Lichenibacterium dinghuense: one gene and its partner. Each later gene encodes a partner of the first gene's protein in a complex. Links are inferred from orthologs where the notes say so. Each region holds a gene or a part of one and is shown on either strand. Other genes may lie near its edges. The genes, in order: L7N97_RS06235 and ccmA.

Region 1 (15,003 bases):
GCACTACGCCCACGAATATTACGCGCCGGACGACGACGGCGATCCGGCCACGCTGCAGCAGGGCGGGCTGCGCTTCCCGGACGACGACGCGCCCGACTACTGGGACTTCATCCACTTCGCCGTGGTGATCGGCGTCGCGTCGCAGACCGCCGATGTGGAGTTCACCTCGAAGCGCATGCGCCGCATCGGCACCGTGCACGGGCTCGTGGCCTTCACCTTCAACACGGTGATCCTGGCGCTCACGATCAACGTCCTGGCCGGGCTGCTGTCCTGACGGATCAGCCCCCGGCGCCGCGCTCCACGGCGACGCGGAAGCCCACGACCTCGACGTCGCGCCATACGCCGCCGGCCGTGTAGGGGTCGGCGGCGATCCAGGCGTCCACGGCGGCGCGGTCCGGGAACTCGACCACCATGGTGGAGCCCCGCGGCGTGCCCGCATCGTCCAGCATCGCGCCGCCGACGATCATGCTGCCGCCGAACGCCGCGAGCCCGGCGAGGCCGGCGAGGTGCGCCGGACGGGCGGCCGCGCGCCGGGCGGGCGCGTCGGGGTCGCTGCCGTCGCGGGCCGTGACGAGGAACTGCGGCATGGCCGGCGCCTCCCGATCAGCCGTCGATGCCGGAATCGTAGATCTTGGCGCAGGCCGGGGAGAGCTGGGCGTGGTGGACCTGCATGCAGGCCTTGATCTTGTCCTCGTCCGGGATGGCGTCGTTGCACAGCTTCTCCACGTCGCCGTAGCAGACGTGCTCGGCCTCCTGGCGCAGCCGCATGGCGTCGGAGGGGAGCTTCGCCGCGAGGGCGGGGAGCGCGCTCGACGCGAGCAGGGCTGCGGCGATGAGGGTGCGGGCGTTCATGGCTTTGTCCTCGGAGCTGGCGGGGCGGCGATCGGGCCGCGGGCCGGATGCCGGTGCGTCAATGGGGCCGGGCGGGCGCCGTTCCCCGCCCGCCGGGATTCTGCCGCGCCGTGGCGACGGTGCAACAGCCGGTCACTTCAGGCCGGCGTCGAACACCTTGCGGCAGCCGGGGCTGAGCCGGGCGCGGTGCACCTTCATGCAGGCCGCGATCTTGGTCTCGTCCGGGATGTCAGCGTTGCACAGCGTCTGGACGTCGTTGTAGCAGAGGTGCTCGGCCTGGGCCCGCATGCGCTCCTTCTCCGACATCATCTTGGCGGAGGCCGCGTCGGCCCCGGCCAGCACCATCAGCGCGGCAGCGATCAGTCTCGCTCTCATCATCGTCCTCCCTGTCTCGGCGCCGAGCTTCTCAGGTCCGCCTGATCCCGAAATGAGGGATGGGCCGCCGGCTGCCGGGAAATGGCCCGTGCTCCGAGACGGCAACGTCGCACGCGCGCCGCGGATGCAGCCCGGCGCAAGACATTTCATGTAACGTCGCCGGGCGTGGTTCGGCGGCGGGCGGGGAGGCGGGGGCGATGAGGGTTTTGTGGATCCTGGTCCTCGCCGGCGCCCTCGCCTCCGCGGGCAGCGCCGCGGCCCTGCCCGTGCCCGCCGCGATGCGGGCCGGCGCCGCGGTCGAACCCGTGCAGGCCTTCTGCGGCCCGTACCGCTGCTTCGCGCGGCCGTTCTGGCGCTACCGCTCGGGCGCGGGCTTCCGGCCCTTCCGCCGGTTCGGCTTCGCCCCGCCGCCGCCCCGCTTCGCCCCGTTCGGCTTCCGGCGCTTCGGCGGCCGGCCCGGCGGGTTCCGCCGGTTCTGAGCGGCCGTCACCCCGCGAGGTCGCGCATCACCCTGATCAGGTCGGCCTTGCCCTCGAAGCCGATGCCGGGCAGGTCCGGCAGGGTCACGTGGCCGTCCTCCACCCGCACGCCGTCCGGGAAGCCGCCGAAGGGCTGGAACAGGTCGGGGTAGCTTTCGTTGCCGCCGAGCCCGAGGCCGGCCGCGATGGCGAGCGACATCTGGTGGCCGCCGTGCGGGATGCAGCGCGACGGCGACCAGCCCGCCGCGGCGACGCAGTCGAGCGTGCGCCGGTATTCGCACAGCCCGTAGGACAGGGCGCAGTCGAACTGCAGCCAGTCGCGGTCCGGGCGCATCCCGCCGTGGCGCAGCAGGTTGCGGGCGTCCTGGTGCGAGAACAGGTTCTCGCCCGTCGCCATCGGGCCGGGATAGTGCTCGGCCAGCGCCGCCTGCAGCGCGTAGTCGAGCGGGTCGCCCGCCTCCTCGTACCAGAACAGCGGGTAGTCGCGCAGCATCCGGGCGTAGGCGACGGCCTCCTCCAGCCCGAGGCGGCCGTTGGCGTCGACGGCGAGCCGGGCCTGCCCCCCGATCTCCTTCAGCGCGCCCTCGATGCGGGGCCGGTCCTCGGCGATGCCGTTGCCGATCTTCATCTTCACGACCGTGTAGCCGCGGTCGAGGTAGGAGCGCATCTCGGCGCGGAGCCCATCGACGCCCTTGCCGGGATAGTAGTAGCCGCCGGCCGCGTAGACGAAGACGCGCGGGTCCGCCTCGCGCCCGGCTCGGCTCGCGAGCAGGCGGAACAGCGGCACGCCCTCCGCCTTCGCCACCGCGTCCCAGATCGCCATGTCGAGCGTGCCCACCGCGACCGAGCGCTCGCCGTGGCCGCCCGGCTTCTCGTTCCTCATCATCGCCGCCCAGGCGCGGTCGGGGTCGAGGCGGCCCGCCGCGTCGAGCAGGCTCGCCGGGTCGGCCGCGAGGAGGCGCGGGGCGAAGCGCTCGCGGATGAGGCCGCCCTGGCCGTAGCGGCCGTTGGAGTTGAAGCCGTAGCCGACCACGCGGCGGCCGTCGCGCACCGCGTCCGTGACCACGGCGACCAGCGACAGCGTCATCTTGGAGAAGTCGATGTAGGCGTTGCTGATCGCGGAGGCGATCGGCAGCGTCCGCTCGCGGACGTCGATGATGCGCATGCGTTCCCTCCGTCGTCCCGCCCCCGGCCGCCATCCCAGCGCCGAGGCGCCGGGGCGCGTCAAGGGCCGCCCGCCTTGATCGGGCCTTCCCGGCGGCGCAGGGTCGCGCCGCGATCGACGGGGAGGAGCACATGGGCGAGGCGGGCGCATCCGGGGCCGGCGCGCAGGCGCCGGGCTTCTACCGCTTCGATGTCGGCGATCTCACCGCCGTCGCGCTGCACGACGGCGTGATCGTGCGGGACCGCCCGCCGGGCTTCGTCCGCAACGCTTCGCCGGGCGAGGTCGGCGAAGCCTTCGCGGCCTGCGGCATGGCGCGGGACAAGCTGACGCTGACCTTCAACGCGCTGGCGATCGAGACCGGGCGCGGCACCGTGCTGATCGACACCGGGCTCGGCGAGGGCGCGCGGCCCGGCGCGGGTCGACTCGGCGCCAACCTCCTCGCCGCCGGCCTCGGGCCCGCGGACGTGACGGCGGTGATCGTCAGCCACTTCCACCCGGACCACATCGGCGGCCTGCTCGCGGGCGACGGCACGCCGGCCTTCCCGGACGCCGAGGTGCTGGTGCCCGAGGCCGAGTGGGACTTCTGGCTCGGCGACGGCGACGGCGCCCGGCTGCCCGACGCCCTGAAGGCCAACGCCGACGCGACCCGCCGCGTCTTCGCGCCCCTCGGCGACCGCCTGCGCCGCTTCGCCTCCGGCGCCGAGATCCTGCCCGGCTTCACCGCGGTCGACGCCGGCGGCCACACGCCCGGCATGGCGGCGATCGAGGTCGCGTCGGGCGACGCCGCGACGCTGTTCGTCGCCGACATCACCAACAACCCGCTGGTCTTCGCCCGCCATCCCGAATGGCAGGCCATGTTCGACGTCGAGCCCGACCGGGCCGTGGCGACCCGCCGCCGCCTGCTCGACCGCGCGGCCGCCGATCACCTGCGGCTGTCCTTCTTCCACGCGCCGTTCCCGGCCACGGGCTACGTCATCAAGGGCGGGACCGGCTACGACTACGTGCCGGCGCTGTGGACGGCGGGGTAGGGGAGCGAGGCCTCACGGCGCGAGGCTGGCCCCGAGCAGCGCCTCGCGCGCCGCGGCGTCCTCCGGGAAGCCGGCGTCGCGATAGGCGGCTCGGAACCGCGCCAGCGCTTCACCGACTGCCGGGCCCTTGAGGCCGCGCGCCACGACGTCCTTGCCCGAGAAGGGCGTCGCCGGGATTTCGCCCTCGGCGGCGGCCAGCGCCGCGGCCCAGTCGCCGCGAGCGTCAGGCCCCGCGGCCGCGAGGCGCAGCGCGTCGCGCGTCGCTTCCCGGCCGTGGTCGAACAGCAGCGCGCGCACGGCGCCGACGGAGGGCGCGTCGCTTCCCGGCGGCGCGCCCGACGCGAGGACCGTCAGCGCCGCCTGCATGCGGTCGCGCTCGGCGTTGCTGAGCTTCAGCCCGTCGCGCAGCCGCTCGACGTCCGCGCCGCCGCGCACCGCCAGCGCGTGGAGGCGCAGCACGGGGTCGGGGTCGGCGAGCCGCGCCATCCGCGCCACGTCGGCGTCGCCGCCGAGGATGCGGGCGAGCAGGCCCTCGGCGTCGAGCGTCGCCAGCACGCCCGCGGCGCCGGGCGAGGCCAGGAGCTTCATCACCTCGCCCCGCACGCGCTCGCGGCTCAGCCGGTCGAGCCCGTCCCGCCCCGCCACCGCGGCGGCGAGGCCCTGGGCGTCGAGCGGCCCCACCCCGTAGGTCGCGTGGAAGCGGAAGAAGCGCAGGATGCGCAGGTAGTCCTCGCGGATGCGCGTCGCGGCGTCGCCGATGAAGCGCAGCCGCCCGGCCGCGAGGTCGGCGACGCCGCCCGTCGTGTCGTGGATGCGGCCGTCGCGCCCGAGCGACAGGGCGTTGACGGTGAAGTCGCGCCGCTCGGCGTCGCGCTCGAAGTCGCGCCCGAAGCGCACCACGGCGTGGCGGCCGTCGGTCTCGACGTCCTCGCGCAGCGTCGTCACCTCCACCGGGAGCCCGCCCGACACCAGCGTCACGGTGCCGTGCTCGATGCCGGTCGGGATCGCGCGGACCCTGGCCGCCTTGGCGCGGGCCATCACGGCGGCGGGCAGGGCCGTCGTGGCCACGTCGATGTCGCCGGGCGGCAGGCCGAGCAGGGCGTTGCGCACGGCGCCGCCCACCACGCGCGCTTCCTCGCCGTCGCGGTCGAGCAGGTCGAGCACGCGGGCGAGGCGCGGGTCGTCGAGGAGCGGGGCGCCGTCGAGCCGGCCGTCGGCGGTGAGGCGGAGGGAGCGCGCCGTCACGCGGGCGGCCGTTCGGGGCGGGGGAGCAGCATCACGAGCTTGTGGTCCGGGTGGGCGGCGGGGAGCAGGGTCACCTGCTCATAGCGGAGGATCCCGTCCTCCGGGTGACGGAAGCGCCGCTCGCCGCCGTCGCGGGCCGCCACCGCGTGGCCGTCCCACAGGCGCGCGAAGTCGGCGCTCCCCTCGCGCAGGCCCGCCACCAGAGCCACGAGCGCCGGGTCGTCGGGCGCCCGCGCCGTGTCGGCGCGGAACTCCGCGATGACGCGGCGCGCCCGCTCCTCCCAGTCGACGATGAAGGCGCGCGCCGCCGGATCGCGGAACACGAAGGCGAGCAGGGAGGGGTCGTCCCCGCCGAGCCAGGGCGAGAACAGCCGCGCCGCCGCCTCGTTCCAGGCGCGGGCGCGCCACAGCCGGTCGAGCAGGTAGGCGGGCGGACCCACCGCCGCGACGGCCGCTTCGAGCGCCGGGGGCACGGCGTCGGGCCCCGGCGCCTCGGGAAAAGGGTCGCGCTGCAGCGCGAGCTCGAACAGGTAGGCGCGCTCGGCGGCCGTGAGGCCGAGCGCGCCCGCGAGCCGGCCGAGCGCGCCCGGCGACAGGGCGATGTCGCGGCCCTGCTCGACCCACGCGTACCAGGCCGTGGAGATGCCGCAGCGCTCCGCCACCTCCTCGCGGCGCAGGCCGGGGGTGCGACGCCGCCCGCCCGCCGTCGGGGGCAGGGCCTCGCGGCGCGAGCGCACGAAGCGGCCGAGGAGGAGGCGGCGCTCGGCCGGAAGCAGCATAGGGTGGGACCGCGGATCACAGGATAAGCTCGGGCCTTATAGCGGCCGGCCGGGGCCGGCAGAAGGGCGGCATCCGCTCACGAGGAGACCGACGCAATGTCCGACGCCCAGAACAGCTTCACCGCCGACCATTACGCGCCCCGCGCCCAGGCCTACGTCGACAGCCGCGACCACAGCCAGGGCGCGGACCTCGACGAGATGGAGGACTGCATCCGCGGCGCGGGCCTGGGCCGCGCGCTCGACCTCGGCTGCGGCGGCGGCCACGTCAGCTACCGCGCCGCGCCGCATGTCGGCGCCGTCGTGGCCTGCGACGTCACCCCCGCCATGCTGGACGCGGTGGCCCGCACCGCGGCCGGGCGCGGCCTCGCCAACGTCGAGACCCGGCGGGCGGGCGCCGAAGCGCTGCCCTTCGCGGATGCGGAGTTCGACGCCGTGCTGTGCCGCTTCACCGCGCACCACTGGGCCGACGTCGAGGCGGGCCTGCGAGAGGCGCGCCGCGTCCTGAAGCCGGGCGGGCTCGCGGTGTTCATGGACGCCGTGGCGCCGCCCGACCGCGCCGCCGACACGCACCTCCAGGCCGTGGAACTGCTGCGCGACGCGTCCCACGTGCGCGACTACGCCGTTTCGGAATGGCTCGCCATGCTGGGCCGCGCCGGCTTCGCGGTCGAGCGCGTGACGCGGCGCAAGCTGCGCATGGTGTTCCCGGTCTGGATCGCCCGTACGGCTGTGCCGCCCGCCACCGCGGGCGCGATCCGCGCCCTGCAGGACGGCGCTTCGCCGGCCGTGCGGGCGCATTTCGCGATCTCGGAGGACGGCAGCTTCGACCTCGACACGGCGACGATGGTCGGCCGCGCGGCGTGACGGCGCCGCGAGGCGGTGGAGGCTGCTGAGCGAAAAGGGATCAACGGCCCGAGATGATGGGTCGAAAGCAATGAAACGGTAGCGAGTCCGTGCGAGCCTCCGGGCGAACAACGGGGTCCGATCCGCATGCCGCTCAACGCCACGCCGCATCCCGAGCGCCGGCCCGTCCGCTGCCGCCGGGCCGAAGCGAGATGACGGCCGCGACGCGACGCCGGTCGGACCTCGCGCCCGGCGCCGGCCGCGGCGCCCTGCCGGCCCTCACCGCGCTGGTGCTGCTGGCGATCTGCCTCGTCTTCACCTTCGTGATGGCGGCGTGGCACCGCGACGTCGGGCGCGTGCTGAGCGCTTCGGGCGACAGCATCGCGGCGGCGGTGGCCGGCGAGGTCGACCGCAACATCGAGCTGCTCGACTTCTCGCTGCAGGGCGTGGCCGAACAATGGGACGTGCCCGACGTGCAGGCCCTGCCGCCGCGCCTGCGCGACACGGTGCTGTTCGACGGCGCCATGCGGGCGCCGGGCTTCGGCATGATGATGGTGCTCGACCGCGACGGCCGCCTCGTCGCCCGGTCGGTCGACGTCGGCGAGCTCGGCGCGTCCTTCGCGGACCGCGACTATTTCCGGGTCCACGTCGGCAACGACGACGTGGGCCTGTACGTGTCGAAGCCCTTCCGGTCCCGCGTGAGCGATGCCTGGGTGGTGGCCCTGAGCCGCCGCATCGACGACGACGACGCCTTCGCCGGCGTCGCCGTGGGCACGCTCGACGTCGCCTACCTCACGAAGCTCTACGCCGGCCTCCACGTCGGGGACGGCAGCGCCGTGACGCTGTTCCGCACGGACGGCACGGTGATCACCCGCGCGCCCCTGGACGAGGGGGACGTGGGGATGTTCGCGGGGGGCGGGGACAGCTTCAACCGCATGCGGGCGGCGCGCGACGGCACCTTCGAGGGCGCGTCGCCGGTCGACGGCCTGCCCCGCGTCATCTCCTTCCACCGGGTCGGCGACCTGCCGCTGATCCAGGCCGTCGAGGTCGCCGGGGAGGGGCCCTACAGCGCCTGGTGGCGGCGCGCCGCCGCGATCGCCGGCCTCCTGACGCTGCTGTGCTTCGGCGTCCTCGGCCTGTCGCTGGCGCTCGCGCGCGAGCTCGGCCGCCGCGCCGCCGCCGAGGCGGAGCTCCGGCGCCTCGCCTCGACCGACGCCCTGACCGGCCTCGCCAACCGCCGCCGCTTCGACGCCGCGCTGCCCGAGGAGTGGGCCCGCGCCGCCGCATCGCGGGAGCCCCTCGCCGTGCTGATGGTCGATGCCGACTCGTTCAAGGCCTACAACGACCTGTTCGGCCATCCGGCGGGCGACCTCGTGCTCCAGGCCATAGCGGCGCGCCTCGACGAGGGCGCGCGGCGGCGGGGCGGGCTGGCGGGCCGCTGGGGCGGGGAAGAGTTCGCCGTGACGATCCCCGGCTGCGACGAAGCGCGCGCCCTCCGGGTCGCCGAGGACCTGCGCGCCGCCGTGGAAGGCCTGGCGCTGCCGCACCCGTCGGGCGTCGGCGGGGTGGTGACGATCAGCGTCGGCGTGGCGGCGGCCCGGCCCGCCGCGGGCGGGGCGGCGCGCGACGTGCTGGCCGACGCCGATGTCGCGCTCTATCGGGCCAAGGCGGAGGGGCGCAACCGCTGCCGGGCCCGCGCCTCGGCCGAGGTGCGGGCGGCTTGAGAGCCCGGCCGGGCCGATGAGCCGCCGGCCCCGCGAAACGTCGCGGCCGCTCTGCCCCGTCGCCTTGGGAATGTCGCCGCATTTGCGCTAGAACACGTGCCGGGCTGGCGCGACGTCCGGCGCCGCGATGCCAAGGGACGGATCCATGTACGCCCTCGCCAATCCAGCGACCTTCATGCGGCTGTCGGGCCGCGCGCTGCCCTGGCTGGCGGGCCTGTCCGCGCTCACGCTGGCGGTCGGGCTGGTCCTCGCCTTCGCGTCGCCCGCCGACTACCAGCAGGGCGAGACGGTGAAGATCATGTTCGTGCACGTGCCGGCGGCCTGGATCGCCAGCATGGCCTACGTCCTGATGACCGCTTCCGCGCTCGGCACGCTGGTCTGGCGCCACCCGCTCGCCGAGGCGGCGCAGAAGGCGGCCGTGCCGCTCGGCGCGGCCTTCACCTTCGTGTGCCTCGTCACCGGCTCGCTGTGGGGCAAGCCCATGTGGGGCACGTACTGGGTGTGGGACGCGCGGCTCACCTCCATGCTGGTGCTGTTCATCACCTACCTCGGCCTGCTCGCGCTGTGGCACACGATCGAGGAGCCGGGCCGCGCCGCCCGCGCCGCGTCGGTGCTGACGCTGGTCGGCGCGGTCAACCTGCCCATCGTGAAGTTCTCCGTGGACTGGTGGAACACGCTGCACCAGGGCTCGATCTTCCGCATGACGGGCTCCACCGTCGACCGGTCGATCCTGGTGCCGCTGCTCGTGATGGCGCTCGGCTTCACGCTGCTCTTCGCGACGCTGCACGTGGCGGCGATCCGCAACGAGGTCCTGCGCCGCCGCCTCCGCCGCATGATGCTGCTCGCCGCAGCCGATCGCGATCCGGCGTCCCGCCACGCCGTCGCCGTCGCCGCGGCCGAGGCGGTGCCGTCGTGACCGCGGTGCCGCATCTCGGCTTCATCGTGGCGGCCTATGCCGTGACGGTTCTGGTCGTCGGGGGCGCGGTCGCGGCCGTGCTGCTCGACGGGCGGGCGCTCCGTCGCGCGCTGGAGCGGCTCGAAGCCCGCGCCGGCCGCGCGCGGGCGGGGGGTGGGCGGTGAGCGCCGGAGCGGCGCCCGAAGCCGCGCCGGGCGGGGCGCCGAGGGCCCGCCGCGCCCTCGTGGCGCTGCCGCTCGTGGTCTTCCTCGGGCTGGCCCTGCTGTTCTTCCTGCGCCTCGGGGCCGGCGACCCGTCCCGCATCCCGTCGCCGCTGATCGGCCGCCCGGTGCCGAACTTCGCGCTCCCGCCGCTCGCCGGGCGCCCAATCCCGGCCGGCGCTCCCGTCGGGCTCGACGCGGCGGCCCTGAAGGCCGGCCACGTCACGCTGGTCAACGTCTTCGCGTCCTGGTGCGCCGAATGCCACGACGAGCACGGCGTGCTGATGGCGCTGGCGCAGAGTCCGCGCATGAAGGAGCTCGGCATCCCCATCGACGGCATCGCCTACAAGGACAAGGCCGAGGACGCCCGCCGCTACCTCGGGCAGAAGGGCGACCCCTACGCGGCGGTGGGCGACGACCGCACGGGCCGTACCGCCATCGACTTCGGCGTCTATGGCGTGCCCGAAACCTTCGTGGTGAGGGGCGATGGCACCCTGGCCTACAAGCTCATCGGCCCCGTGACCCCCGACAACATCGGCGCGCTGGAGGCCGAGATCGACAAGGCCGCGGCGCCGTGAGCCAGGGCGCCGGGGTCGGCCAGAAGTCCTCGTCCTCCGCCCGACCGACCGTGAACGGCGGGTCGGCCGGGAAGAGGGAGAGCGGCAGCCCGGTCTCGGCCGCCGCCCCGCGCCGCGCTCCGGCATGGGCCCGCGGCCCGCGCGAGCCTGCCTCCCCGCCGCGGTCCGCCGCGCTATCTCGTCCGGCAGCGCCGGGCCAGAGCCGCGGCGCCGAGGAGCCAGCCCCCATGCCCGACAGCCCCCACCACATCGCCGTCACGCCGCACCCCGGCCGGGTCAGGATCGTCTTCGCCGGGCGCACCGTGGTGGACACCGCCCGCGCGCTCGACCTCGCCGAGGGCGCGCTGCGCCCCGTGATCTACGTGCCCCGCGAGGACGCCGACATGTCGGCCTTCGAGCCCACGCCCCGCCACACCCACTGCCCGTTCAAGGGCGAGGCGAGCTACTTCACCCTGAAGGCCGACGGGCGCGAGGCCCAGAACGCCGTGTGGAGCTACGAGGCGCCGATCCCGGCCGCCGCCGCCATCGCGGGCCACCTCGCCTTCTACCCCGACCAGGTCGAGATCCGGCAGGACTGACGCCTTTCGCCGGATCGCCGGCCGCGTCTCGCGCGTTGGCGCTCGCCGCGCGGGGAGGCCCCGCGCCCAACAGCGAGGATCCCACCATGTCCACCGATCTCGAAGGTCTGCAGGTCGCGATCCTGGCGACGGACGGCGTCGAGCAGGTCGAGATCCTCGAGCCCATGAAGGCCCTCAGGGCCGCGGGCGCCGACGTGAAGGTCGTGTCGCTCAAGACCGGCACCATCCAGTCCATGACCGAGGACGTGAACCCCGGCGAGAAGGTCCCGGTCGACTGCGACCTGTCGGTCGACTTCGACCTGTTCGACGCCCTCGTGCTGCCGGGCGGCACCACCAACCCCGACAAGCTGCGCGTGAGCGACGACGCGGTGGAGTTCGTCCAGCACTTCGTCGACAACGACAAGCCGATCGCCGCCATCTGCCACGGCCCCTGGATGCTGATCGAGGCCGACGCCGTCGAGGGCGTGCAGCTCACATCCTGGCCGTCCCTGCGCACCGACATCGAGAACGCCGGCGGCGAGTGGGTCGACGAGGCCTGCGTTCGCGACGGCCTGCTGGTCACCTCGCGCAAGCCCGACGACCTCCCCGAGTTCTGCCGGCAGATGATCGCCATGTTCGGTGAGGATGCCGACGAGGAGGAAGGCTGAGCCGCCCACGCGGGAACGCGCACCGATGCTCCGGCCGGAGAACACTCCCGGCCGGACGCCGTGCTGTGCCCGAAGGTAGAATATTCCGACCCCATTCGGCGATGAATGATTGAAGTCGTCCGACTCTGAGCTGACCCGGCTTTGCAGTCGAGGAGCTGAGTTGGTGCTGTGTCACAAAGTGGTCATGGAGGCAGAACCATGTCTGAAGTGTTTCCGTTCGGAACTTTCTGTTGCCCCTGAGCAACATAGGCTGCCGTAGTCGAGGGTGGGACCGCTCCGGACGGGATCGCATACATAAAACTCATTTTCAGCTAAGTGACGCTGACTAGGTCTCGATCCAAGGCAGTTTTGCGGCGCTTCCCTGGCGCGCCGCGGCCGACCAGAGTTCAGACTGACGGATCTCGACCCATGATGTTCGCCAAGAGCCTGTTGCTGGGGGGCGCCACCCTCGTCGGTGCCGCCAGCCTCGCCCAAGCCGCCGACCTCCCCGTCGCCAAGGCGGCCCCGGTCGACTACGTCCGCGTCTGCGACTGGACCGGCTCGGGCTTCTTCTACATCCCCGGCACGGACACCTGCCTGGCGATCGGCGCCCAGGTCCGCATCGAGGCGGACTTCATCAGCAATCAGCGCGCGTTCCTGCCGGTTCCGGGCGCCGCCGGCCGCGCGGTTCCCGCCATCGGCACCGTGTTCGCCGCGCGCGACCGTGACGAGACCGGCTTCCTGGCCCGCGTCCGCCTCGGCGTCGACACCCGCACGCAGACCGCCTACGGCACGCTGCGCACCTACATTCAGTATCAGATCGACCGCGTTCAGGGCCTCTACGCCAACGGCGGCCTGTCCGGCGGCGCCAACACCTTCGCCAACCAGGGCGGCAACAACGCCGCCGTGCGCCGCGGCTTCATCCAGTTCGCCGGCATCACCGCCGGCCGCGTCCAGTCGTTCTTCGACTTCTACGCCGACAACTATAACTACGAAGGTATCGCCAACTCCGACCTTGCGCAGAACGTCTTCGCCTACACCTACCAGGTCGGCGGCGGCCTGGCGGCGACCTTCTCGATCGAGGATCGCAACGCCCGCAACCTTCCGCAGAACGTCGGCAACATCCTCGGCGGCCCGAACGCCGTGAGCTCGGCGGCTCGCTACGCCGGCGAAACCATCCCGGACCTCGTGGGCGTGCTGCGCTACGACCAGGGCTGGGGCTCGGCCCAGCTGTCGGCCGCCTATCACGACATCCAGACGACCTCGGGCCCCTTCGGCACCACCGGCTCGGGCTTCACCAATGCCGACGGCGACGGCTTCGCGGTACAGGCCGGCATCCATCTGAAGCTGCCGATGCTCGCCGCCGGCGACGACCTGTGGGTCGAGGGCGCCTACCAGAACGGCGCCTACCTGTATCAGGACTCGGCCACCTACATGAACCAGGGCTTCAGCTCGCCGGCGCTCGGCGGCTTCCTGCACATCGACCGCGACGCCATCGCGATCCACAACGTCGGCGCGGCGGCGGGCACCTACACGCTGCAGAAGGGCGAGGGCTTCTCAGCCATGTTCGCCATCAACCACTACTTCTCGCCCAACTTCCACGACGTGCTGTTCGGCTCCTACGAGCAGACCTCCTACGGCCGCGCCAAGAACATCGACTGGACGCTCGGCGGCCTCGGCGACGCCAGCGAGTACCGCATCGGCAACCAGTTCCTGTGGGATCCCGTGAAGAACTTCGAGATCGGCCTCGAGTTCGACTACCTCCACCTCGACCAGACGCTGGCCCACAACGTCGGCCAGGCCGCGACGGCGCTGCCGGCCGGCGTGTCCAAGAACCCGGACGCCTTCGAGGTGCGCCTGCGCACCGAGCGCGACTTCTGATCGACGAGAACCGTCACTTGGAAGGAAGCCCGGCGCGAGCCGGGCTTCCTGCGTTTCGGGCGGGAGGTCAGCGCGGCGTCGGGCGCCCGAAGCTCTGGGCCAGGAACTGGCCGCCGTGGGTCAGCCCCGAGCCGTCGATGCCGTGGGCGACGCCGAAGGACAGGTGCCACTGCGCCGGGATCTCGGCCTTGCCGAGGCTCTCGGCTGCGTCGAACAGGGCGTCGACCGGGATGACGTTGTCGCGGTCGCCGTGGACCAGCAGCACGGGCGGCGGCCGCCCGGCGGCGCTGCGCGCCGTCACCTCGCCGAGGTGCTCGGGGCCGACCAGCATGCCGGAATAGCCCAGGATCGCGGCCGGCGCCCGCCGCCGCCGGAGCCCCGTGTGCAGCGCCATCATGGTGCCCTGGCTGAAGCCCACCAGCGCCAGCCGCGCGTCGTCGAGCCCCGTGCGGGCGAGCTCGGCGTCGAGGAAGTCGTCGAGCGCCGGGCGCGCCTTGACGACCCCGGTCCAGCGCTCGGATGGGTCGCGCATCGTCAGCGGGAACCATTGGCGCCCGGTGGGGGACTGGGTGCAGCGCTCCGGCGCGTGCGGGGCCACGAACTCGGCGTCGGGCAGCCAGGCCTGCCACTGCCGCCCGATCTCGATGAGGTCGTTGCCGTCGGCCCCGTAGCCGTGGAGGAACACGACGAGCTGGCGGGCGTGGCGGGAGCGCGCGGGCAGGCGCGGGCCGTCGATGGGGGCCAAGGCGGGATCCTCGTGTCGTTGCGGGTCCCGCCGCAGATCGGGCTTCGCGCCCCCCGGGTCAAGCGCGGCGCGGGCCGCGCCGCCGACCCCTCAGCCTTCGAACTCGTCCGTGATGAAGCGCTGTCGGACCGCGTTGTAGAACTGGTCCGTCTCGTCGAGCTTCTCGTCGGACCGGTCGCGGATGAACCGGTCGACGCGCCGGCTGTGGGCGCTGATGGCGTCGACGATCTCCATCAGGCGCCGGTTCACCCGCGCCCGGTAGTCGAAGATCGACTCGCCGTCCTGCGGGCCGGGGATGCTGGCCGTGATGTCCTGCGTGATCTCGTCGATGGCCGAATAGGACACGATCGCCATGGCGGCACTCCCCCGTCAGGCCGCCGCCCCGATCAGCCGCCGCTCGTAGGCGGCGATGTCGCGGCGCGCCTGGCCGATCATCGCGTCCGCGCGGAAGCTGTCGCGGCTGAGCTCGACGCAGACGAGGCCCCCGAAGCCGACCGCCCGGAGCGCGCCGAGCGCCGCGCCCACGTCCATGTCGCCAGTGCCGAAGGCGAGGTGCTCGTGGCGGCCGCGCTTCATGTCCTCGAGATGCACGGTGGCGAGCCGGTCCCCGAACTCCACCACGGCCGCGTCCGGCTCGCGCTCGCCGGTTACCAGCAGGTGGCCGAGGTCCATCGCCAGCTTCAACTCCGGCACCGCGCGCGCCAGCGCGGCATAGTCGTCCACCGTGGACACCATCATCTCGGGCTCGGGCTCGAAGGCCGGCACCACGCCCCGGCTCCGCATGTAGTCGACGGCGATCCGCGTGCCCTCGTGCAGCCACGCCGTCGCGTCGCCGCGCCCGACGCCGGGCTTGAGGACGCCGCTCCAGAAGGTGAGCGACTCCGAGCCGACGATCGCCGCGATGTCGGTCGCCCGGCGGAGGTAGTCGAGCCGGCGGGCGCGGCCCTCCGCGGCGGACGAGATCAGCGTCGGCTCGTGCTTCTGCCGGAAGT
Region 2 (15,732 bases), 1.4 Mb from region 1 along the record:
TCGCTCACGCTGGAGCACTTCGCGACGCATTGGGCCCGGTCGACCGGCGCGGCCAACACGGAGAACCCCTTCTTGACCGCGCGCTGGGCCGACCTCGACGTGGCCGCGATCCTCGGTGGCGACGGGGGCTCCGCCCCGAACGCCGCCGGGGGCGCGAAGGCGAGCCGTGGCGCGAAGCCGTCCCGACCGCGCCGGAGGGGCTGACCATGGCCCTTCCCTTCGAGTTCCCCGCCTTCCCCGCCGACGAGACGCTGCAAGGGTTCGTCTCGCGGGTCGCGCGCCACTACGAGACCGACCTCGCGAACTTCTGCGACGTCGCGGGCATTTCGGTGACCGGCCTGACCACCGGGGCCGACCGGGCGATCGCGAGGGTCGCGGACATCACGGGCATACCCGCGGCGACGCTCCGGCCCCGCGCCTTCGTCCGGTTGGATCCCGATCGCGTCGCGTACCGGGGCCAGACGTTCCAGCGACGCGACCTGAGGAGGGTGGAGCTCCACGGCTGCCCCGCCTGCCTGCGTGCGGACCTCGCCGGATCGAGCCTCGAACCCGACGTCGCGACGTACGTCAGGGGAAGTTGGTTCGTCAGGGGCATCCGGACCTGCCCCGTCCACGACGTGGGCTTCGTGCGCCTGGCGGGGGAAGGGCGCAATCCGGTCCGAAGCGGGGGACCTTACGTGTCCGTGGAGCGGCTCACGACCGCCCTGGAGGATCTCGACGCTCTGGAGCGGGCGGCTCCACGGCGCAGACCGTCCGCCTTCGAGACGTACCTCGGACATCGATTGCGCGGGCGCGACCCGCGTCGACCCTCGCCGTTGCTGGACGACATGCCCCTGCATGCGGCGACGCGGACCTGCGAAATGGTGGGGGCGGTGGCCCTGTTCGGCCCCAAGGTCGCCGTGGGGGTGCTGGATGAGGAGGACTGGCGCGCCGCGTCGGCCGCCGGCTTCGACCTGGTCTCTGGAGGAGCCGGGCAGGTCCGGTCGTTGCTCGACCATCTCCAGGACACGCATGAACCCGGCAGGTCCCGGAACGGCAAGTCGCGCGACGTCTTCGGCAAGCTGTACGCCTGGGCGAGGGCGGGCGCCGGCGATCCCGACTACGCGCCGGTCCGCGACCTCCTGCGCGAACACATCCTCGACACGATGCCCGTCGACGTCGGCGACGACGTCCTCGGGGTCGTGGTCGAACGACGCAGGGTCCACTCGGTCGCGACGGCGTGCCACGACGGGCGCCAGACGTCGCGGCGGCTTCGCCGCGAGCTCGTCGCGGCCGGCGTGCTGTCCGACGTCCCGGACGACGACAGGCACCGCGCGGTCGCGGCGCCGGTGGAGCGGGTCGACGCGCTCGTGGGGCGGCTCGCGGCGGCCCTGTCGAAGGCGCAGGCGGCGGCGCACCTCGGCCTGTCCATCCTTCAATTCCAGCGCCTCGTCGACGACGGCCTCATCCATCCCGTCGTACCGAAGGTCAGGACGGAGCGGACGTGGTCGAGGTTCTGCGCGGAGGAACTCGAGGCATTCCTGGCTCGCCTCGCGAAGGGAGCCCGACCCTGCGAGGCGCCCCCGCCGGGAGCCGTGGGGATCGCCGAGGCGGCGCGCCTGACCAACGTCGGGTCCGCGGCCATCATCCGGCTCCTCATGGCGCGCAAGTTGCCCGGCGCCCGCAGGCGGCCCACGATCCCCGGGGTGCCGTCCTTCCTCGTCGACGTCGCGGAGATCGAGAGGGTCCACAAGGCCCAGGTAGTTCCTCACCTCAGGTTCAGCGCCGTCGCGGGACGGCTCCAGGTGAACCTTTGCACGCCTGCGGCGCTGGCCGCCAGGGGCCACCTGCGGACCACCACCGTCGTCGGGGCGAGGACCCATCGGACCAGCCGCTTCGTCACCCTGGCGTCGGTGGAGGCGTTCACCGCGAGGATGGCGAGCTTGGTCGAACTCAGCCGGACGTACGGCCTGCACAATTGCAAGATGAAGCGCCTGCTCGACGAGAAGGGCGTGGACCCCGCCATCCCCAACGGTCAGGTCCTGGCCAACTTCTACGACCGAGCCAGGGTGGAAGCCGTCCTGCCGATCGAGAACGTCCGGGGGCCGGTCCGGTCCGATTGAGTCCTCGGTGCACCCGACGGAGCGCCGCCCCCGGCTCGGCTCCCGTCCGAGGGGGACGCATCGCGAGCGGTACGAACGAGGTCCACCCCCGGACACCATCGACGCATCGAACCCGCTCCGAGGCGTCCTCGACGCGGGGCGTCGGCTTCGGGGACCGTCGGCCGGTGCCCGGCGGGTCCCGGACGACATGCAACGAACGCCGACGGCGGTCCGAATGCCCGCCCCGTATGGTGGTCTTCGTCGTGTCGACGATCACGACCCACCGCGGCGTGGACGGGCAGGCTTGGTTAACCCATGTCCGTCAAGAACTTGGGAACAAGGACAAGACCTGACGAAGGCCGTCGCATGCCCCACACCCTCCGAACCTTCCGACGGAAGTACGGCAAGAGGCCACCGCGGATCGCCCCGACGCACGCGCAGAAGGAGGTTATCGGTCCCGGGAATGGAGGACGAGATCTCGACGGCGAGGCGGACACCCGTTGCATCGTGGGCCTGCCGCTTGCGAACGGGGACCCCGCCAAGGGTCGCCGCCTCTGGGTGATCCTGCCCGACACCGCACCATATGCCCCCGAGATATGTGCCTTCGCCGAAGCGCTCGGATTGGCGGGGAACGCGATTAAGCACACGAACCTGACGGGGGGCGCCGACGCCCACTGCGGGGGCGAGCTGTGGTTCCTCGGCGAGCGCACCATCCTGATAAATGGCAACTCGGGAAGATATGGACCCGACCGCGAAGACGAGTTGGTGGGAGCAGCCCAGGCCTTGAAGGATCGCGGTTATGACGTCGCTTACATTCCGTATGACGAGGAGTTGAAGGAATACCCCAAAGCCCCAGCCGGAAAGGAAGACATCGAATGGATCCGATGAGCGATGCCGAGACCGGCGACTTGAACGACGCGCTGGACGCGGTGTTCGGCCCCAGCTTGCACCGAGACTTGGAGCCGAAGCACCGAGCCCTGGCGAGCGGCGTGCGCTTCGTCCGAAGTCAAACCCATCTGGCGCGCTGGAAGGAGGGTGCGAAGGGACGCAAGATGACGGCGTTCGAATGCATCGAGGCATTCGGCTGGCCGCTCATGGCGCGGCTCGCCGAAGAACCCGTTGTTCTGATCGCTCGGCCGGGACCGTCGGTCGCGGAGGTTTTCGCGGATCGACGGCGAAGTTTCGGGGTGCCGACCGGGGATCTCGCTCGCAGGGTGGGGGTCGGACCGGAGGTCCTCGAGAAGGCGGAGTCCGGCCTGCGGAAGATCCCGATGTGGCTGCTGACCCGCATCGCTTGGGCGTTGGGGTTCGACTACTGGACGATCGGCCACGAGGTACCCGCGGAGGCGACCGAGTCGTTGGCGCACAGGCGGAGGGAGGTCACGGGGGCGCCCCAGCCCCCAAGCACCGAGATCGTCCTGGATCTGCTCGAGGCGGCGTCGATCCACAACGCCCAGCTTCGCCTAGCGTCCTGGCTCGCGGGGATCGGGGGCGACGTCCCACCACGGAGGAGGGCGCCGCACCGACCGAAGCACCGGCGTCCCCGGACGCAGGAGGAAGCTTGGCGGCAAGGCGCGGACTTGGCCCGCCGCACCCGGGAACTCCTCGCCCTGGGTACCGGTCCCGTATGCGACCTTGCGGAGCTCATGGAAGGAAGGTTCGGAATACCGGTGGTGCGGATGCGTTCGCAGCCCGCGCTCGCCGGCGCGACCATCCGCAATGGCGAGGACCGTGGGGTGCTGGTCAACGTGCTCGGGATCAACGAGAACCCCGGCACGCGACGCGTGACGCTGGCGCACGAACTTTGCCATGCGCTCTGGGACGCGGACGAAGACCTCGAAGCCATCCGCATCGATTGGAGCGACGAGATCATGGGGGCGGATCGCCGACCCGATCCGAACGAGGATCGTGCGCAGGCCTTCGCCGGTGAACTCCTCGCGCCCGCGGCCGTGGTGGGGAAGGCGTTCCTGGACGGCGGTCGCACCCCCGAGGCGCTCCACCACGTCATGAGGACGTTCGGCGTTAGCCTCACCTGTGCCAGGATCCAGATCAAGCTCGGGTCGAAGGGCGCCGTGAGCGACCGGGTCCTCCGATCAATAGGTCCGGTGGAGCTCACGGACTGGATCGACGCCGAACTTCCGCGGGTCCACGACGAGCTTCCGGGGCTCAAGATGCAACGGTCGGGTGGGCTGCTGGGCGCATGCCTCGGGTCTCACGAGGCGGGCCTGATCGTCCCGGAGACGATGGCCGATCTACTCGGCGTGACCCTCCCCGAGTTGGAGCGGGCCTTGGATCTCCGCGGGTCGATGCCTCCAACGCCACGATAACGGTCCAAGAGGGGTGCCCCTTCGCCGGGCCCGAGCGAGCGGCCCCGGTGGGCCACCGACCCGATCCCCCCTTCGAGTGACGCCGGATGTGGCGAGGACGGGATCGGCGAGCGCAGTCACACCGCCTCGGAAACCTCGTCCGGGACCTTGGCGCCCGACGCGGGCGCCAACGGGCCGAAGAGCACGGTGCGCATGCCCGCCTCGTCGATCAACCGGAGTACGGGCGTCCGCCAGTATGTGTCGCCGCTACCGGTCTCGACGACGTACGTCCCACCATCGGCCCGCGCCGCGTGGAATGCGGCCGCTTCCTGCGTGGAAGCCGTCCGCACGGTTCTCTCCCGCGTGTTCCCCTGCCAGTCCAACTCCTCATCGAGGCCGGTCGCGGAAGATCGGAGATCCTGGAGCATGTCGTGCTCCAAGCTCCCCCAACTCGTGAAAATGGACGAGAGGCGGGACCCGCCCCCGACCACGGCCACCGGAGTGCCGGAGACCTCGAGCGTGCGAAGGTCCCGGCTCCGGGTCGAGACGCCCACCACCTTCCGCGTGACCGGTTTCAGATGCTTGGCCATCGTCACCTCCATCCCGATCCATTCCCGCACGGATCATTCACCGAGGCGGGCGCGATCCGCTCGAACATTGAGGGAACGAGGCGCCCCGTCGCAAGGGTCGATCGGCCCGCGTCCACCGATCGCTTCGAGATGTCCGTCGGCATCGGAGAAGGGACATGTTCCCCCGAGCCATCGATCGCCGGGGAGGGCTGGGGGCGAGCACGGGTCCGATGGACCGAGGGTCGTTCACCGAGGTCGGGCGAGGGGGCGGCGAAGGACGTGTGGCGGGGCACGGGGAGCCCCGACGATCGCCGAGGAGCCGACGTGCCGCGCGCCGGGGACGTCCCTGGCCCCCGAACGCGGTTCATCTCCTTGGCAGGACCCTGGTGCGCATCGCTCGCCCGATGCTGATCCCGGAAAAGCGCCGGTGCCTTCCGGGGAAGCTGTTCCTGATGCTCACCGTGGGGCCACCGAACCGCGACGCCTTCACGTCCGGACACGAGGCCTGGACGATGGTCGAACGGCGAAGTCGGCCGGAGGTGGTCCGGCGGACGGCACCGGCCAGATCCCGAACCATCCATTCAGGCAACCGGCTTCGGCCCGAAATCGAGGCGCCCCATCAGCCGCTCTAGCAGCCACGTCGCAGTCGCGGCGACTTCGTCGTCCGGGACGGCTCCGAATAGTGACTTCGCCCTGACCTCCGCCATCCCATCCTCGTCCACGAGGAGCCTGTAGAGCGCCCCGGACACGGAGAGGACGATCGAGTCGGCCCGATGCTTCCCATTCGGACCGCCCCGCCACGCGCACCGTTCGACGAGGCCGATCATCTCCGGATCCGCTATGGCCGACGCCACGTCCTCGAAACCGAGGTCGCCGACGCCGTGCCCGATCGCGAACAGGCACATGCCGGGCCACCTGAAGGCCAAGCCGTCGACGCCCACGGGCTCCAGCGCGAAGACTCCTCCCGGCATCGTCGAGCGGCAAGCCGCGTCCCGCGCGGCGCGGTCGGAGAACACATGGGGGCGCAGGAACTCCATCACCGGATGCAGGTCGTCCCGGAACACGGGGTCTCTCTCCCGCCTCGCCCGCGCCTCGGGAGTGAACACCATCTCGGCCATGTGGAAGCCGATCGCCCCCAGGCGTCGGGCGTCCGCAGTGGTCCGGAACGGCGCATGCAAACGGCTCATCCTCGCCCTCCCGCGGGGGTCCTCGAACACCACTGGACGGGTCCACGAGGTGGTCGCCCGACGTCATCCGTCCGGGTCGCGCCGAATCGCGGCCGCCCCAATTTTCGCACATCCACATCGACCGTGGGGACGGGATCATGCGGACGGGTGACCGCCCCGATGCGGACGGGGAGCGCGGGCGGGCCCGCCGAGCCGAAGGCCGGGTTCCGCCCGCGAGGCATTCGGGGGCGCCGATGAATCGAATTCTCCTGGGGCGCACCACAACGTCATGAGGACGTTCGGCGTTGGCCGCCTGGGTCCGGGTCCAGGGCAGGCTCGGGTCGATGGGCCGCGTGGGAAGGCATGGACTCCAGTCCGGCGAGCTGGTCGGGTCGACCGAGGGGACGGTCGGGGACGCTCGCGCGGTTCGTCAACGGGACGAGACGTGGGGACCGGCCCCGACCACGACCACCGGGATCTCGGATGATTCGAGCGTGCCCGGGCCCAGGGCCCGGGTCGACACGCTCGCCGACCTTCAAGGCGCTGGTTCCGGAGGCTCCGCCGAAGTCGTCTCCCTGGCGATCCATCGCGGACGTCGAGCCGATCCCCACCGACACGCACGACTTGGACATGACGGGAACGGTGCCGGTTGTCGCGAGGATCGGTCACGGGGGTGCATCGGCGGCTTCGTCGTGTCCGTCCGTGATGGGGCGGAACATGCGCCATCGAGGTCGACCGTCGCCGGGAACGGCCCCGTGCGCCGATGTGGGCCACCGGCGCGCGTGCTCGGCTCCGGGAGGTCGGCGGGTCCGGGACGGCAAGGACGGGTGGTGGGGCGCCGTTTGCCCCGATGAATGGCGAGGGAGTCACATGTCGCGCGTCAGGGAAGAGGCCACGAGGCTGTTGAACGACGCACTCTTCGTGCTCTGGAGGGATGGGAAGGTGCACAGGGCAGGGGACGTCCTCACCGCGACGGCGACGATCGGCGACGTGACGTTGATGATGCGGGAGCCGCCTCACCGCCTGCCGAAGGACGCCGAGCCTCGGTTCCGAGCGGGTCGCGACGCCAACCCGAAAACGGACATTCCACCCAAGCTCGGCCTCGACATCCGCAAGGACGGGAGGGTCTTCTCCGTACTCTGGAGGGGAAGCGCATCCCTGACGATCGTCCGGTTCAGGAGGGGTGAGTGGGAAGCGGAACTGAGGCGTGCGACCCTACCACCCGCATGAGGGTGGCGGTTGATCTCCGCCCATCGGTGAGGCTCGCGTCGCGGCCACTCGCCGGGCACGGCCGTATCCCCGACGTTCGAACGGCCGACTCCGGAAACTCACGACTTGTCCACGTTCGGGTCGCGGCGACGCCGGCCGCGTGCGTGGGACGGTTCGTCGACGCGATCAAGACGCTTCGGCGACGACCTCTTGGTCCGCGGCGCCCGAACGCGAGGCGAGCGGGCCGAAGAGCACGGTGCGCATGCCTGCCTCGTCGACCAACCAAAGGAGCGGCGACTCCCAATCGGTGTCGGTCGTGCCAAGCTCAAGGAACATCATCTCGCCGGGCGTCGGGGCTCTCTTCCGCGCCTCACGGAATGCGGCGACCTCCTCATCGGTCGCTCCCCGCACAAGCCTCTGACGGGTGTTTTCCCACCAATGGAGGTCGTCGTTGAGCCCGCTTGCGGAGTGCTCGAGGTCGTAGAGCATGTCCTGCTCCAGGCAGCCCCATTTCGTGAACATCGGGGAGCGCCGGTCACCGCCTCCGACCACCACCACGGGAATCCCGCGGATCACGAGCGTGCGCAAGTCCCGGCTCCGGATCGAGACCTTGGCTTGCTTCCTCGGAGGTAACTTCAGCCGTTTGCCCATCGTCGACTCCGTTCCGTTCAACCGTTCCCGCTCGTCACGTCGACCGCCGGCCGCGGTTGAGGATCGAACATAAACGGAACGGATCGGAATGGCGCAAGAGCGCGCGTCGACTGTCCCCTGGCCGCTTCGAAGAGATTCCCGCGAGGGTGTGTCCCGCCGAGGCCGACGACGACCCTGACGGAGGCGAGACGGACGAACCGGACCACGCGGGATATCGGCCGATGTCGGGAGACATGGCCTCCGTCCACTTGAAGTTTCGGCGTCGGGCGTTCGCGTCGGGGTTCCTATCGTGAGGGCGGGAACATCGACGCCTCGAGGGGCCGTGCCCTCGCAATTTGCGAGCGTGGTTCGATAGGCAACTTATTGGGTTCCAGTGGGCATGTTATGCGGCGCATGTCCGACGCTGCTCCAGGGCGGGAGTGGTCGAGTTATGGGTATCCCCACACAGTGTGAGGTGAGGCGAAACGTTCCCATTCCGGGAAGCAGAGGATCCCCATACAGCCAGCCTGCCCGCTTTTTCCGGGATCGAGCGCTCCCCATAGGATCCGAAATCGTCACGGCTGGTGGAAGGATCGCAGCGTCGTCTTCGCCATCCGCCGGAGCCATGATCGCGTTTCGGAGCGGGCGCGGCATACGTTGGCCGGGCACTGGAGCGGAGATCTGGAGCGTGCCGAACCCATCCCGCCTTCGGCACCGGGCCCCGTCCGCGGACACGCGCGAGACGGCGGTCTCGTCCTCACCGAGAAGTCGGAGGGTTTCGGCGGGCGCACCCGGCGCGAGCCCGAAGCGGCGGCGCGCGGTGCGCGGGCACTGATCCTTATTGTAGAACCGCTGAAATTATGCTGGCGGCCCGCGTAAACGGTGATCGATTTCTGCCCGTGGAACCATGGGTGTTTCCGTCACGGATCACCTCCCGGGGAAGGCGTCTCGCTGCGATGAGCGGTTGCGACCCGGACGCGCCTGATCCTCGTCCCCCATCCCCACCTCACACCCGCCGCCCTCGCGCTCCCCGATCGTGAGCGCGAAGCCGTGCAGCCGCGCGATGGCGGCCACGAGGCTCAGGCCCAGCCCCGTGCCGGGCAGGTGGCGCGAGCGGTCGACGCGGTAGAAGCGGCGCATCACCGCCTGGCGGTCCTCAGGGGGAATGCCCGGTCCGGTGTCCCACACCCGCACGAGCGGTCCGTCCGCCCCGGCCGACAGCTCCAGCCCGGCGCGCCCGCCGGCCGGCGTGTACTTCACCGCGTTGTCGACGAGGTTGGCGACCGCCTCGAACAGCAGGTCGCTGTCGCCGCGCAGCGGCACGGGCGCGTCCGGGCGCGCAAGGGCGAAGGCCACGCCCTTCTCCTCCGCCACCGCGCCGTAGAGCTCGCCCACCGCGTCGACGATCTCGCCGAGGTCGACGTCGCGGAAGCCGCCCTGGCGCCGCCCCTCCTCGACCTCCGCGAGGCGCAGCACGGCCGTCACGGTGGCGAGGAGCTGGTCGAGGTCGGCCACCGACTTGCCCAGCACCTCCTCCACGGGCGCGTGGCGGGCCGCGGGGTCGAGCGCCCGGTCGAGCCGCGCGCGCAGGCGCGTGAGCGGCGTGCGCAGGTCGTGCGCGATGGCGTCGCCGGCGCCGCGCACCTCCTCCACGAGCCGCTCGATCTCGTCGAGCATGCGGTTGACCATCTCGCTCAGGCGGTCGAACTCGTCGCGGCGCCGCCCCACGGGCAGGCGGCGGGAGAACTCGCCGCCCATCACCAGCGCGCAGGCGTGCCGCACGGCCTCGACGCGCCGCAGCGTGCCGAGGCTCGCCAGCGCTCCCCCGATCAGCGCTAGCAGCGCCGCCGGCGCCGCGGTGAGCGCCATGGCGCGCTTCACGATCTCGTCGATCTCGGCGATGTCGGCCGTGCTGCGGCCGAGGAACAGGACGGAGCCGTCGGGCAGCGTTTCCGCGATGGCCCGCACCTCGATGGACTCGCGCACCCCGCCGCGGTCCCATTCCACCGCCACCGGGGTGGGCCGGTCGGGCGGGGGCAGGCGCGGGGGCAGCGCCGCGACGTCGCCGACGAGCCGCGCGCCGTCCGGCCCGAAGAGCCCGTAGGCCTTGGTGCCGTGCGCGTCGACGGCGAGCGACTTTTCGAGCCGCAGCGCCAGCACGCGGCGCGACTCCGGCGCGAGCGACCGGGCTTCGAGCAGCAGCCCGGCGTCGAGCCGGCTCGTGAGGTAGCCCACGGTCTGCCCGTAGAAGAACCCGCCGGTGGCCACGATGCCGAGCCCCACCACGGCCGCGGAGGCCAGCGTCCAGCGGAAGGCCGTGGTCTGCACCAGCCGGAGGCGCCTCAGCCGCGCGGGCGGGGCGCGCACGGGCCGCGATGCCGCCGCGAGCGGGGCGGAAGCGGGAGAGCCCGCCCGCGCGGGGCTGCTCACGGGGCGCGCAGCACGAAGCCCGTGCCCCTCACCGTGTGGATCAGCGGCGGCTCGCCGGGCGCGTCGACCTTGCGGCGCAGCTTGCCGAGGTGGACGTCGACGAGGTTGGTGCCGGGGTCGAAGCGGTAACCCCACACCTGCTCGAACATCATGGCGCGCGTCACGACCTGCCCGGAATGGCGCACCAGGAACTCCAGGAGCTTGAACTCGCGCGGGTAGAGGTCGAGGACGCGCTCGCCGCGCCGCGCCGTGCGGCCGAGCAGGTCGAGGTGCACGTCCTCGAAGCGCAGCACGAGCCCGTCGCGGTCGGTCGGCCGGCGCGCCAGCACCTCGACGCGGGCGCGCAGCTCCGCGGCCGAGAACGGCTTCGCGAGATAATCGTCGCCCCCGGCCCTGAGGCCGCGGATGCGCTCGTCGACAGAGGACAGCGCGCTCAGCACCAGCACCGGCACGGCGACGCCGCCCGCGCGCAGCCGGTCCAGCACCGTCAGGCCGTCGAGGCCGGGCAGCATGCGGTCGAGCGTCACGACGTCGAAGCTTTCGGCCTGGGCGCGGGCGAGGCCGGACGGCCCGTCCGCCTCGAGCGCCACGTGGAACCCCGCCGCGGCGAAGTCCTCGACGATCTCGGCGGCGGTTTCGGCGTCGTCCTCGATGACTAGCACCCGGATCATGGGCGTCCTTCCATCACGGCAAGAGGGGGCAGGGCCCCGCCCGACCCGGCGCCCGGCATAATCATCCGGCTCGCGCGGCGCGCAAGGCCCGGCGGCCGTGGGGCGAGGGCCCCGAACTCAGGTTGACGGTGCCGCTTTGCCCTTCTTCCCTCCGGGGAGAAGGTGGCGCGAAGCGCCGGATGAGGGGTCACGACAGGTTCGACATGCGACGCGGGTCGACATCTGGTCGATGCGGCGCGCGTCCCACCCTCATCCGTCGCGGCTTCGCGCCACCTTCTCCCGCCAGCGGGAGAAGTGCGCTTCCGGCGGCCCTGCGTTAACCCAAGTTCGGAACCCTGGGCCGTGGGACGAGGGCGGCGAGGGCGGGGCCTCGCCTGGACATCGCCGCGGCGCGGTGGCACCAGAGGCCGCACCATGGTCGCCCGAACCGTCATCGCCACGATCTGCTCCAACAACTACCTGTCGCAGGCGCGGGTGTTCTTCGACACGGTCCGCCGGTTCCACCCCGATGCCGCCCTGGTGCTGGGCCTGGCCGACCTGGTCGACCCGTCCTGCGCCTACCCGGAGGGCGTCGAGGTGGTGGAAGCCGCGGCGCTGGGCGTCGCGGACTTCCCGTCCTTCGCCTTCGCCTACGACGTCACCGAGTTCAACACGGCCATCAAGCCGTTCCTGATGCTGCGCCTGTTCGAGCGCGGCCACCGCGACGTCGTGTATTTCGACCCCGACATCGCGCTCTACCGCCGGCTCGACGACCTCCTGGCCCTGCTCGACGGCGGCGCCTCGCTCGTGCTGACGCCGCATTTCTGCTCGCCGCCGGGCGAGGGGGCGGCCCGCACGGAGCTGCACATCCTGCAGACGGGCGTGTTTAACCTGGGGTTCATCGCGGCCTCGCAGACGCCCGAAACCGAGCCGCTGCTGCGCTGGTGGGCCGGCCGGCTGCGCCACGACTGCGTCAACGAGCAGGACCGCGGCCTCTTCGTCGATCAGAAGTTCATGGACCTGATCCCCGGCCTCGCGGCCCACGCCGTGGTGGCGCGCGACACCGGCTTCAACGTCGCCTACTGGAACCTCGGCCGCCGCACGGTGGGCTGGGGCGCGGACGGGGGCTGGACCGTCGACGGGCGGCCGCTCGGCTTCTTCCACTTCTCCGGCTTCGCGCCGGAGCGGCCGCTCGAAGTGTCGCGCTACACGCCCGAGCCGCCCGCGACCGGCGCGCTCGCGGCGCTGCTCGCCGACTACGCGGAGCGCCGGCGCGCCGCCTCCGCGCCGGCGGGGGCCGAGGCGCGGCCCTACGCCTACGGGCGCTTCGCGTCGGGAATCCGCATCCCCGACGCGGTCCGCCACATGTTCCGGGACAAGCACCTCACCTGGTCGGGCGACCCCTTCGCCACCTACGACCGCTACTGCCGCCTGCCGCATCCCGGCTGCCGCATCGGCACGGGCGGCGAGATCGTGACGAACCTGATGCACCACCACCACGGCCGCCACGCGGCGTTGCGCCATTCCTACGATCTCCAGCACCCCGCGGGCGTGGCCGCCTACGCGCGGTTCTTCGCCGGGGAAGCGGAGAGCCGGGGCTTCGATCCCAGCCTGTGGCGGGTCGCGGCGTGAGCGCGGGCGACTTCGAGGGGCCGGCGGCGGAGCGCGTCCGCCGCCTGGAGCTCGACCTCGCCGACCTGCGCGCCGAGAACGCGCGGCTGAAGGGGTCGATCGCGCAGCGGCAGGAGGAGATCGTGCGGCTCGGCGAGCGGTTGGCCGTCCTCCAGAAGCGCCTCGCCCCCGTGCATCGCGCGGCGGCCTGGCCGCCGCTCCGGCGCCTGAGGGCCATGCTGCGCCGGCCGGGATGAGGACGGCCTGTCCGCCCCTATTCCGCGGTGAGCCGGAGCGCCGCGGCGGCCGCGAAGGGCGTGCCCGCCAGGGCCGCGGCGCTCAACCCGCAGAGCACGAGGAAGGGCTGCAGGAACGGCACCGTCCCGCCGGCCGCCGCCGCGGCGGCCGACACGCCGAAGATCAGCACCGGGATCGCCAGCGGGATTACCAGCACGGACAGGAGCAGGCCGCCGCGCCGGAGCGACACGGTGAGCGCGGCCCCGACCGCGCCGAGGCAGGTCAGCGCCGGCGTGCCGACCAGCAGCGTCGCGGCGACGCCGCCGAGCGCCGGCCCGTCGAGCGCCAGCATCAGCCCGAACACCGGCGAGGCCAGCACCAGCGGCAGCCCCGTGCCGCACCAGTGGGCCAGGCACTTCACCGCCACCACGGCCTCCAGCGGCGTGCCGGCGGTGCGCAGGAGGTCGAGCGAGCCGTCCTCGTGGTCGGAGCCGAACAGCCGGTCGAGGCCGAGCAGCGTCGACAGCAGCGCCGCGATCCACAGGATCGCCGGCCCGATGCGCGACAGGAGGTTCAGGTCGGGCCCGACCGCGAAGGGCACCACGGTGACGAGGCAGAGGAAGAACACCACCCCGGTCGTGCCGCCGCCGCCGATGCGGCGGGCGAGCCGGAGGTCGCGCCGGAACAGCGCCCACAGCGCGCCCATCAGGCGCGCGCCTTCCGGGATGGCGCCCTCACGCCCGCGGCTCCAGCGACAGCTCGCGCACCCCGTCGAGCCCGAGGGGCCCGTGCGTCGCCGCGACGATGAGGCCGCCGCCGGCGAGGTGGTCGCGCATCATGCCCCGCAGCACCTCCTGCGAGGCGAGGTCGAGGGCGGTCGCGGGCTCGTCGAGCAGCCACAGCGGGCGCGCCGCGACCAGCAGCCGGGCGAGCGCCACGCGCCGCCGCTGCCCGGCCGACAGGTAGCCGCAGGGCAGGTCGGCGGCGTGGCCGAGCGCCACCCGGTCCAGCGCCTCTTCGAGCGTCACGGCGGCTCCCCCGCTCGGAGCGGCGAGGTCGCCGCGACGGCCGAGCAGGGCCGCCGCCGCATCGAGGTGGTCGAGCGGGCTCAGGGCGGGCTTCAGCGCATCGAGGTGCCCGAGATAGTGGGCGCGCTCGCCGGCCGGCGTGTCGGGGTCGTCCGCGTCGGGCGGGTCGAGCCGGACCGTGCCGGCGGCCGGGCGCAGCAGCCCCGCCAGCACGCGCAGCAGCGTCGACTTGCCGGCCCCGTTGCGGCCCACGACGCCGAGCGCTTCCCCGCCCCGCGCCGCGAAGCCGAGGCCGGCGAAGACCGGGCGACCGCCGCGCTCGGCCGCGAGGCCGTCCACCGTCAGGGTCAGCCGCGGAAGTGTGTCGGGCCGCGTCATCGTTCCACCATGCTGCACCGCACTTAGCCTGTAGCCACGGGGCATGGAAATCCTATATTCGAACCGCTCCAGAACGCTCCCGCCGACCCGCGAAGGATGCCCCATGGCCTCGCTCGACAGTTTCAAGTGCCGCCGCACGCTCGAAGCCGGTTCCAAGACGTATCACTACTTCTCGATCCCCGAGGCCGAGAAGAACGGGCTCCCCGGCGTGTCGAAGCTGCCCTACTCGATGAAGGTGCTGCTGGAGAACCTGCTGCGCTTCGAGGACGGCCGCTCCGTCACCAAGGACGACATCCTGGCGGTGGTGAGCTGGCTCACGTCGAAGGGCGCGGACGGGCGCGAGATCGCCTTCCGCCCGGCCCGCGTGCTGATGCAGGACTTCACGGGCGTGCCGGCCGTGGTGGACCTCGCCGCCATGCGCGACGCCATGGGCAAGCTCGGTGGCCCCGTCGAGAAGATCAACCCGCTGGTGCCGGTCGACCTCGTGATCGATCATTCCGTGATCGTGGATGAGTTCGGCACCCCCAAGGCCTTCGGCGACAACGTCGAGCTCGAATACGAGCGCAACGGCGAGCGCTACCGCTTCCTGCGCTGGGGCCAGAACGCCTTCACCAACTTCCGCGTGGTGCCGCCCGGCACCGGCATCTGCCACCAGGTCAACCTGGAATACCTGTCCCAGACCGTGTGGACCCGCACCGAGACGCACGAGGGCCAGGAGGTCGAGGTCGCCTATCCGGACTCGCTGGTCGGCACCGATTCGCACACCACCATGGTCAACGCGCTCGCCGTGCTCGGCTGGGGCGTCGGCGGCATCGAGGCCGAGGCCGTGATGCTGGGCCAGCCGCTGTCCATGCTGCTGCCCCCCGTGGTCGGTTTCAAGCTCACGGGCAAGCTGCGCGAGGGGCGCACCGCCACCGACCTCGTGCTCACCGCCACGCAGATGCTGCGCAAGCTCGGCGTGGTGAACAAGTTCGTGGAGTTCTTCGGCCCCGGCCTCGACTCGCTGTCGCTCGCCGACCGCGCCACCATCGCCAACATGGCCCCCGAATACGGCGCCACCTGCGGCTTCTTCCCCATCGACGGCGAGACGATCAACTACCTCGACGCGTCGAACCGCGGCGACGAGCGCATCGCGCTGGTCAAGGCCTACGCCAACGCGCAGGGCATGTTCCGCTCCTCGACCGACGAGCCGGTCTTCTCCGAGCTGATCGCGCTCGACCTCGCCGACGTCGTGCCGTCCCTCGCCGGCCCGAAGCGCCCGCAGGACCGCGTGACGCTGGAAAGCGCCAAGTCCTCGTTCCTGTCCTCGCTGGTCAAGGAATACAAGGTCGAGAAGCCGGAGGAGCGCTTCGTCGTCGACGACACGAGCTTCGACCTCGGCCACGGCGACGTCGTCATCGCGGCCATCACCTCCTGCACCAACACGTCGAACCCCGC

What was found.
Region 2: the proteins of L7N97_RS06235 (region 1) and ccmA are in contact, whole or in part, in a solved structure (PDB 8CE8), measured with the Escherichia coli proteins. The link is inferred for Lichenibacterium dinghuense from one-to-one orthologs.

What each region holds. Positions count from the first base shown.
Region 1 is NZ_JAJLMN010000001.1:1,304,725-1,319,727, reverse strand. What follows is about bases 7,600-10,517. They hold L7N97_RS06235 (heme ABC transporter permease), read left to right. Parts: upstream 7,600-8,632; coding sequence 8,633-9,403; downstream 9,404-10,517. Other genes in these bases: L7N97_RS06220 (DUF427 domain-containing protein), read left to right, coding at 10,409-10,517; L7N97_RS06225 (DsbE family thiol:disulfide interchange protein), read left to right, coding at 9,564-10,181; ccmD (heme exporter protein CcmD), read left to right, coding at 9,400-9,567; L7N97_RS06240 (sensor domain-containing diguanylate cyclase), read left to right, coding at 7,600-8,487. In the rest of the region: L7N97_RS06290 (DUF1345 domain-containing protein), read left to right, coding at 1-274; L7N97_RS06285 (YciI family protein), read right to left, coding at 279-587; L7N97_RS06280 (hypothetical protein), read right to left, coding at 604-852; L7N97_RS06275 (hypothetical protein), read right to left, coding at 985-1,227; L7N97_RS06270 (hypothetical protein), read left to right, coding at 1,425-1,706; L7N97_RS06265 (mandelate racemase/muconate lactonizing enzyme family protein), read right to left, coding at 1,714-2,871; L7N97_RS06260 (MBL fold metallo-hydrolase), read left to right, coding at 3,003-3,899; L7N97_RS06255 (CCA tRNA nucleotidyltransferase), read right to left, coding at 3,912-5,144; L7N97_RS06250 (helix-turn-helix transcriptional regulator), read right to left, coding at 5,141-5,923; L7N97_RS06245 (class I SAM-dependent methyltransferase), read left to right, coding at 6,020-6,784; more of L7N97_RS06240, read left to right, coding at 6,976-7,599; more of L7N97_RS06220, read left to right, coding at 10,518-10,759; L7N97_RS06215 (type 1 glutamine amidotransferase domain-containing protein), read left to right, coding at 10,846-11,406; L7N97_RS06210 (porin), read left to right, coding at 11,815-13,266; L7N97_RS06205 (alpha/beta hydrolase), read right to left, coding at 13,334-14,011; L7N97_RS06200 (hypothetical protein), read right to left, coding at 14,102-14,365; L7N97_RS06195 (sugar phosphate isomerase/epimerase family protein), read right to left, coding at 14,381-15,003. UniProt on the Escherichia coli protein: Required for the export of heme to the periplasm for the biogenesis of c-type cytochromes.
Region 2 is NZ_JAJLMN010000001.1:2,676,948-2,692,679, forward strand. The notes cover bases 12,513-15,511. They hold ccmA (heme ABC exporter ATP-binding protein CcmA), read right to left. Parts: upstream 14,401-15,511; coding sequence 13,624-14,400; downstream 12,513-13,623. Other genes in these bases: L7N97_RS12900 (hypothetical protein), read left to right, coding at 12,513-12,673; L7N97_RS12905 (hypothetical protein), read left to right, coding at 12,670-12,909; ccmB (heme exporter protein CcmB), read right to left, coding at 12,927-13,595; acnA (aconitate hydratase AcnA), read left to right, coding at 14,399-15,511. In the rest of the region: L7N97_RS12850 (AAA family ATPase), read left to right, coding at 1-204; L7N97_RS12855 (TniQ family protein), read left to right, coding at 207-2,102; L7N97_RS12860 (hypothetical protein), read left to right, coding at 2,448-2,969; L7N97_RS12865 (ImmA/IrrE family metallo-endopeptidase), read left to right, coding at 2,966-4,408; L7N97_RS12870 (hypothetical protein), read right to left, coding at 4,525-4,977; L7N97_RS12875 (hypothetical protein), read right to left, coding at 5,538-6,074; L7N97_RS12880 (hypothetical protein), read left to right, coding at 6,993-7,352; L7N97_RS12885 (hypothetical protein), read right to left, coding at 7,518-7,919; L7N97_RS30260 (sensor histidine kinase), read right to left, coding at 8,889-10,328; L7N97_RS12895 (response regulator transcription factor), read right to left, coding at 10,388-11,062; more of L7N97_RS12900, read left to right, coding at 11,477-12,512; more of acnA, read left to right, coding at 15,512-15,732. UniProt on the Escherichia coli protein: Part of the ABC transporter complex CcmAB involved in the biogenesis of c-type cytochromes; once thought to export heme, this seems not to be the case, but its exact role is uncertain. Responsible for energy coupling to the transport system.